2 regions of the Streptomyces sp. NPDC058086 genome follow, and region 2 is predicted to be linked to the other one. Evidence: riboswitches for the same ligand, from Rfam matches in the RefSeq annotation. Region 2 holds a riboswitch; the other holds the start of a gene.
The links. Region 2 has a riboswitch for cyclic di-AMP ahead of ACFVWD_RS10265 (transglycosylase family protein). Riboswitches for the same ligand answer to the same signal wherever they lie in the genome.

Region 1: it holds a riboswitch for cyclic di-AMP, as region 2 does, so the genes downstream of both, ACFVWD_RS00265 (NlpC/P60 family protein) here and ACFVWD_RS10265 (transglycosylase family protein) in region 2, are expected to answer to the same signal.

What each region holds. Positions count from the first base shown of each region.
Region 1 covers NZ_JBHVST010000001.1:60,761-64,877, reverse strand. Annotated here, with positions in the region: gene ACFVWD_RS00275 (hypothetical protein) at 1-54, shown strand, start outside; gene ACFVWD_RS00270 (tellurite resistance/C4-dicarboxylate transporter family protein) at 136-1,119, opposite strand; gene ACFVWD_RS00265 (NlpC/P60 family protein) at 1,215-2,393, opposite strand; cyclic di-AMP (ydaO/yuaA leader) riboswitch at 2,401-2,573, opposite strand; gene ACFVWD_RS00260 (ATP-dependent DNA helicase) at 2,845-4,117, shown strand, end outside.
Region 2 covers NZ_JBHVST010000010.1:19,629-23,745, reverse strand. Annotated here, with positions in the region: gene ACFVWD_RS10275 (cytochrome P450) at 1-846, shown strand, start outside; gene ACFVWD_RS10270 (transglycosylase family protein) at 1,018-2,016, shown strand; cyclic di-AMP (ydaO/yuaA leader) riboswitch at 2,200-2,363, shown strand; gene ACFVWD_RS10265 (transglycosylase family protein) at 2,368-3,087, shown strand; gene eno (phosphopyruvate hydratase) at 3,439-4,117, shown strand, end outside.

The sequences.
Region 1 (4,117 bases), on a different contig from region 2:
CTCGTAGGGCTGCTCACGACCGCGAACATCTTCATCGCGGTGCTCTGGACCTGACGGCTCCCCGAAGGCCCCCACGGACGGCTACGGCGCTTCCGGACACCCGACGGCTACGGCTCGTGCGGACGCCCGACGGCGCTACGGCTTCTGCGGCTCCTGAGGACGCCTGAGCGCTACGACCACCACCGCCAGCCACGCCGCGACCGAGATCCACAGCAGTACCTGCCCGAGCCCCCTGAGCCAGCCGACGCCGATGGCGGCCGCGACCGACAGCGCCGCCACCGCCGTCATTCCCAGCGGGAACACGGTCGCCCAGCGCAGCACGTCGTAGCGCGGTCGGGGCCACAGGGCCTCCGTCACGGCCAGCACGCAGTACGAGCCGAGGACGAGCACGAGCAGCGCCTCGGTCACCCAGCGCAGCACGCCGTTGTCGTCGTTGTTCCACAGGTAGATGTCCGCCTGGTACGCGAGGATCAGCTTCGACCCCGCCAGCGCCGAGATGGCGAGCGCGCCGCCCGCGACCCACTGGTCCCCGGCGCCCGTGGCGACCTCGCGGTAGTCGAAGTAGAACAGCGCCATCGTGTAGAGCAGGAGCCCCAGCCAGAACAGCACCAGCGCGGTGTGCGCGAGCCAGTCCGTGTGCGTCGCGGGGGCGAGCGTCGCGCCCAGCACCGCGAGCCCCTGCGTGGCCACACAGCCGAGGAACACCGCTCCGGGCATACGGGGCCGCCATTGCCGTACGACCAGGAGGAGCAGCCCCGGCCAGAGCGCCGCCGACAGGGCGAGCAGGGCCTCGGCCGGCACCTCCCACCCCAGTGTGACCAGCCGCGTGCCGAGCACGGTGGTCGCCGCGACCGCGGTGAGCGCGCTCGGTGTACCGGCCTCCGTCAGCCACCGCTCCCGCTCCCGCAGCAGCCGTACGACGAAGGCCGCGGCGAGCCCGAGCCAGCCGACGGCCGCGAGGGCCAGCACGATCCGGGACAGGATCTCGTAGCCGGTCTGCTCCAGCCCGATCGAGATGATGCCGGTGGCCAGGATCGCGGCTCCGGCGCCCGGCGGACTCTGCAGCCACCAGGTGCGCAGGCCGGTCCACCGGGTGCCGGGCGGGGAGATGGCTGACATGGGCCCGATGCTAAGGACCTTCGAGCGGGTTGGCGGCGGGCCACGCGCGCGTGGAGCTCGATGAGCCCCACGCGCGCGTGCCGGGCGCCGGGGCGTTAGGCCGGACGCACCACGCTGTGGATGATCGACTCGCCGCCGTAGAAGATCGACTCCTCGCGGACGTACGCGCCCGGCTTGGGGGCGTGGATCATCATGCCGTTGCCGATGTAGAGGCCGACGTGGCTGATGTCGTCGTAGAAGAAGACGAGGTCACCGGGCTTGATGTCGGAGAGCGGGACCGTCGTGCCCACGTTGACCTGGTCCCAGGTGGTACGCGGGAGATCGACGCCGGCGGCCTTCCAGGCGGCCTGGGTGAGGCCGGAGCAGTCGTAGGAGCCGGGCCCGGTCGCGCCCCAGACGTACGGCTTGCCGATCTGGGTGCGGGCGAAGGCGAGGGCCTTGTCGGCCTTGGCGGTGTACGAGGAGTCGGTGGTCGAACTCCCCGAGGTGCCCGAGGTGCCCGAGGTGCCGGTGGTCCCGGAGGTCGTCTGCTGCTGGGCGGCCGCCTCCTGGGCCTTCTTCTCCGCCGCGGCCTGCTGCTGGGCCAGCTCCGCCGCCTTGCGGTCGGCCGCTTCCTGCTGCTTCTTCTCGATCGCCGCGAGCCGGGCCTTCTCCTCGGCGGTCAGTTTCGAGAGCAGGTCGCGCGCCGCGGCGAGCTTGCGCTGCACGTCGGCCTTGGACGTCTTCAGCGCGCTCTGCGTCGTGGTGAGCGTCTGCAGGCTCTGGGAGGCCTCCGCGCGCTTCTTGGTGGTGGCGGCCTGCTCGGTGATGTAGTCGTCGACGGCCACCTTCTGGCGGCTGGTCAGCCGGTCCATCAGCTGGGTCTGGTCGAAGTAGTCCTGCGGGTTGTCGGCCAGCAGGAGGGTCGCGGTGTCGGGGGCGGCGGCGCCGGTGCGGTACTGCGCCGCGGCGAACGAACCCAGCTCCTCGCGCGCGGTGTTGAGCTTCTCGGTGCGCTGAGCGACGTCGTCGAGGAGGGAGTCGACGCGCTTGCGCTGCTGCGCGGTCTTCTCCCTGGTCGCGTTGTATTTCTCGGTCGCCGCCTCGGCCTGGTGGTAGAGGTCGTCGACCTTCTTCTCGACCTCTTCGACACTCGGCTTGGAATCGGCCGAGGGTGCGGCGTTCGCCGTCTGGGAGAGCAGGGCCACGGAGGTGAGGGCCGCCGTGGCGAGGGCGGGGGTCCGTATACCCGCTATGCGCGTACCCGTAGGACTCCACTTGCGGTGCGACGCCAAGAGAGGCGACTCCTTCCGTCTTCCGCCTACCGAGTTAGCTGTCGGGTTCGGGCGGGTGCTTCCGGAAGGTTTGCCCTACGGTCCTTGCCCCAGCGGACAGTTGGACCGATTCACCCCAAGGTCGGTTGGGTCCCCGGCTCCGGCTGCCGTACGGCGCACCGGACTCGGCGGAGGCCGCACGGCCCGGCGGTGTTCGCCGGTTGGGTCGAGCGGCCTGCCCGGCACGCTAGCCAACTCATAAGTGTTCTGTGAAGTTTGATGTGCGATATGCCCGATACATTTTCGTGACCTTGACCTTGGGGGTCATTGATCGTGGCTGACCGTAATGAAGCGATCCTGAACGGTGACGGCGTCCCGTGCGGGAAAGGAATCGTGCGCGGTCGCGGAAAAACCGGTCGGGTTTCCAGGGTGGCCGCGGGTTGTCAGTGAGGCCGCCTAGACTCGGAGAGCGATGAGCAGCCTCTTTGATGACAGCTTTCTGGCGGACCTCCAGCCTTCCGGGGCCCACGAGGAAGAGCCCCCGCCGCCGCCCGAGGACGGGGCACCGGAGCCGCTTCCGGACGACCTGTTCGGTGGCCGCTTCGACGTGCCCGCGAGCCGGGACGCCTTCTACCGCGACGGCGCGCCCCGCCCCGCCGTGGACCCGGCGGCCCTGCTGGACGGGCTGAACGAGAACCAGCGCGCGGCCGTGGTGCACTCCGGCTCCCCGCTGCTCATCGTGGCCGGCGCGGGCTCCGGCAAGACCCGGGTGCTCACCCACCGCATCGCCCATCTGCTGGGCGAGCGTCATGTCCACCCCGGCCAGATCCTCGCGATCACCTTCACGAACAAGGCCGCGGGTGAGATGAAGGAGCGCGTCGAGCAGCTCGTCGGCCCGCGCGCGAACGCGATGTGGGTGATGACCTTCCACAGCGCGTGTGTGCGGATCCTGCGCCGCGAGAGCAAGAAGCTCGGCTTCACCTCCTCGTTCTCGATCTACGACGCCGCCGACAGCAAGCGGCTGATGGCGCTCGTCTGCCGTGACCTGGATCTCGATCCCAAGCGCTTCCCGCCCAAGTCCTTCAGCGCCAAGATCTCGAACCTGAAGAACGAGCTGATCGACGAGGAGGACTTCGCCACCCAGGCCGCCGACGGCTTCGAGAAGACCCTCGCCCAGGCTTACGCGATGTACCAGTCGCGGCTGCGCGAGGCCAACGCGCTCGACTTCGACGACCTGATCATGACCACGGTCAACCTGCTGCGCGCCTTCCCGGACGTCGCCGAGCACTACCGGCGCCGCTTCCGCCACGTCCTGGTCGACGAGTACCAGGACACGAACCACGCGCAGTACGCCCTGGTCAGGGAGCTCGTCGGCCCGGCCGTCGGTGACCGGCCCGAGGACGCGCCGCCCGCCGAGGGCGAGCTCGGGCCCGCCGAGCTGTGCGTCGTGGGCGACGCCGACCAGTCGATCTACGCCTTCCGCGGCGCGACCATCCGCAACATCCTCCAGTTCGAGGAGGACTACCCGGACGCGACGACGATCCTGCTGGAGCAGAACTACCGCTCCACCCAGACGATCCTGTCCGCCGCCAACGCGGTCATCGAGCGCAACGAGTCCCGCCGCCCCAAGAACCTGTGGACCAACGCGGGCGCCGGTTCGAACATCACCGGCTATGTCGCCGACACCGAGCACGACGAGGCCCAGTTCGTCGCCGACGAGATAGACCGTCTCACCGACGCGGGCG
Region 2 (4,117 bases):
ATCCACGAGTTCGCGTTCCCGCTTCCCATCTACGCCATTTGCGACCTGCTGGGCGTACCCCGCGAGGACCAGGACGACTTCCGTGACTGGGCGGGGATGATGATCCGGCACGGTGGCGGGCCGCGGGGCGGGGTCGCGCGGTCGGTCAAGAAGATGCGCGGGTATCTGCTCGAGCTCATCCACAAGAAGCGGGAAGGCCTTCCGGATACGCCCGCGCCCGGTGAGGACCTCATCTCCGGCCTGATCCGCGCGTCCGACCACGGCGAGCACCTCACGGAGAACGAGGCCGCCGCCATGGCCTTCATCCTTCTCTTCGCCGGGTTCGAGACGACCGTCAATCTCATCGGCAACGGCACGTACGCCCTGCTCACCCACCCCGAGCAGCGCGCGCGCCTCCAGAAGTCCCTCGCCGCCCACGAACGCGAACTCCTCGAGACCGGCGTCGAGGAACTCCTCCGTTATGACGGGCCCGTGGAACTGGCCACGTGGCGGTTCGCCACCGCGGCCGTCCGCATCGGCGGTCAGGACATCGCACCCGGCGACCCCGTCCTCGTGGTCCTCGCGGCTGCGGACCGTGACCCCGCGCGGTTCGAACGGCCGGACACACTCGACCTCTCCCGCCGTGACAACCAACACCTCGGTTACGGTCACGGCATCCACTACTGCCTCGGAGCCCCGCTCGCCCGGCTGGAGGGCCAGACCGCGCTCGCCACTCTCCTCACCCGTCTCCCCGACCTTCAACTCGCGGGAGATTCAGCCGATTTGCGCTGGCGCGGCGGGCTCATTATGCGCGGATTGCGCACGCTTCCAGTGGAGTTCACGCCTCCGGTACCGGTCTCGCGATAGCGGGCGACCATACACCCGCGGGCGCGTAAACCTGACACGCTCTCAACTCTGTGATCTTCACGTGATCTACGCTGCATCGACTTGTGACAAGTGTTCGGGTGCGGATACGTTCACTCGTCAACGCGACTCATACGTCGCGTAGTCACCTGCTGTCACGTGAAAGGCTTCCGCATGCTCTCCGGGAACGGCCGCCATCGTCGCCCCCGTCAGGCCCCGGCCCTCATCGTCGCGGCAGGAGTGACCGGATCCGCCATCGCGATCCCGTTGCTCGGTGCCACCAGTGCGAGCGCGGCCGACGGCACCACGTGGGACCGGGTCGCCGAGTGCGAGAGCGCCGGCCAGTGGAGTGTCGACAGCGGCAACGGGTACTACGGCGGACTCCAGATCAGCCAGGCGGACTGGGAGAAGTACGGCGGTCTCACCTACGCGTCGAGCGCCGACGAGGCCAGCCGCTCGCAGCAGATAGCCATCGCCGAGAAGCTCCTCGACGACCAGGGCCTCACTCCCTGGCCGACCTGTGGGCCGCTCTCCGGGCTGAGCAAGAACTCGGGCGACATCCTGGTCGACACGGGCGTGGCGAACGATTCGCCCAACGGATCGAATTCAGCCGGTTCGTCCGGTTCATCTGCGACGTCGACTCCGCCCGCCTCGTCCGGCTCGACTTCCGATTCTTCTTCGTCTGACTCGTCTTCGTCCGGTTCGTCCTCGAAGGCGACCGGGAAGGCGACCGAGAACACGACGAAGGCCGACACCGGCGGCGGCGATCAGGGGGCGGGCAACTCCGGCTCGAAATCGACGAAGAGCGACAACTCGGGCAACTCCGGCCAGAGTGACGGCTCTTCCGGTACGTCCGAGAACGCGACGGGCGGCGCCGGGCGCCACCGCGGCGACAACGCGGACGAGAACACCACCGACAGCGCCGTGGACGGCCGTACCGACGACTCCTCCGGGCGGCACGCCTCGCGCGGCGCCGGCGCCTCCCGCGATGTCGTCGACGGCTCCTACGTCGTGCGCGCCGGAGACAATCTCTGGACCATCGCGGACGCCCTCGACCTCGAAGGCGGATGGGCCGAGCTGTACGACGCGAACAAGAAGACGGTCGGCGCCGATCCGAACCTCATCCTCCCCGGTCAGAGCCTTGCAGTTGGTGCTGAATCGGGCGAAAAGTAGGGGCAGTTCGCGTCATGGTTCGCTGCGTAATGTCCGGTTTGCTGCGAGTGAGAGATGGATCTCAAAGGCCCTGATCGTCTTTGGAATTCAGCCGATCGGCTGCTTACGGTCATGACCGCTCGCCACAGCGGGCCCCGACGGTCGCCAACGCCGAATCCTGCCAACGGCCGTACGGGAACAGTCGACGCGTCAGCGCCGTAGGCAGGAGCGGGGGACCCAAGGTAAGTGCCGCACCCGGTAGTTGACCGGGAGTGGCTTGGGGTGAAGCCGAGCGCTCAGAGCGCACGGCCGGGCACTCACCCGCCCGAACCCGACAGCTCACCTCGCAGGCGTCGGTGAGGGGATCTCTCCATGCTGTTTTCCAGCAAGGGCAAGCACCGCCGTCCGACCGTTTTCAACCGGACGACCCGTGTCGCCACGCTCGCCGGTGTCACCGGTGTCGCCATCGCCGCTCCGCTGATGGCGGCCGGCAGCGCCTCCGCCGCCACCGCCTCCGAGTGGGACGCCGTCGCCCAGTGCGAGTCCGGCGGGAACTGGTCCATCAACACCGGCAACGGCTACTACGGCGGTCTGCAGTTCTCGGCCTCCACCTGGGCCGCGTACGGCGGCACCGCGTACGCCGCGACCGCCAACCAGGCCTCCAAGTCGCAGCAGATCACCATCGGCGAGAAGGTCCTCGCCGCCCAGGGCAAGGGCGCCTGGCCGACCTGTGGCACGGGCCTGTCGGGCGCCGCGTACACCGGCGGTGCGAGCACCCCGTCGACCTCGTCTTCCTCGAACAGCTCTTCGTCGAACAGCTCGCCGAGCACCAGCACCGTCACCCGCTCGACGGACACCGCGGCCTCCCGTTCGGCGTCCCGTCCGGCCGCCGGGAAGACCGTCTCCACCCCGACCGGCAAGAAGGTCAAGAAGGGTGACGGCGAGTACAAGGTCGTCAAGGGTGACAGCCTCAGCTCGATCGCCGAGAAGAAGAAGGTCAAGGGCGGCTGGCAGCAGCTGTTCAAGCTGAACAAGGACATCGTCGACGACGCCGACTTCATCTACCCGGGTCAGCAGCTTCACCTCGGCTGATGATCGGCAGCTTCGCCTCAGCTGAATGACAGGTCCCTCATGAAGGGGGTCTCCACACTGGAGCCCCCGATGAGGGTCGCCCCCGTCCCCACGGGCCCCCCGCTCCGGTGCGTGTTCCCCCGTACGCACCGGAGCGGGGTTTTTCGTATCCGGCGTTTCGTGCCGAGGGTTTCGTGCCGAGGGTTTCGTACCCGGATTTCGGTACCCGTTTTTGTTCCGTTCTGGAACAATGTGTACGTTCAGTTCTGCCCAAGGGGTGGGCGACCGGCTGGCCGATCCCCCCGAGGCGGTTAGGCTCATGTCGCGAAGCCATCACAGGCTCCGCGTACCCGCGTCACATCCCAGAAGGAGATGCTCGTGCCGTCCATCGACGTCGTCGTAGCCCGGGAAATCCTGGACTCCCGAGGCAACCCCACGGTCGAGGTCGAGGTCGGCCTCGACGACGGCAGCACGGGTCGTGCCGCCGTTCCGTCCGGCGCTTCCACCGGCGCCTTCGAGGCCATCGAGCTGCGTGACGGTGACCCCAACCGTTACGGCGGCAAGGGTGTCGAGAAGGCCGTCCTCGCCGTCATCGAGCAGATCGGCCCGGAGCTCGTCGGTTACGACGCCACCGAGCAGCGCCTGATCGACCAGGCGATGTTCGACCTGGACGCCACCGACAACAAGGGCTCGCTCGGCGCCAACGCCATCCTCGGCGTCTCGCTCGCCGTCGCGCACGCCGCCTCCGAGGCGTCCGACCTCCCCCTCTTCCGCTACCTGGGCGGCCCGAACGCGCACCTGCTGCCCGTTCCGATGATGAACATCCTGAACGGCGGCTCGCACGCCGACTCCAACGTGGACATCCAGGAGTTCATGATCGCCCCGATCGGCGCGGAGTCCTTCTCCGAGGCCCTGCGCTGGGGCGCCGAGGTCTACCACACCCTCAAGAAGGTGCTGAAGACCAAGGGCCTGTCCACCGGCCTGGGCGACGAGGGCGGCTTCGCCCCGAACCTGGAGTCGAACCGCGCCGCGCTCGACCTCATCCTCGAGG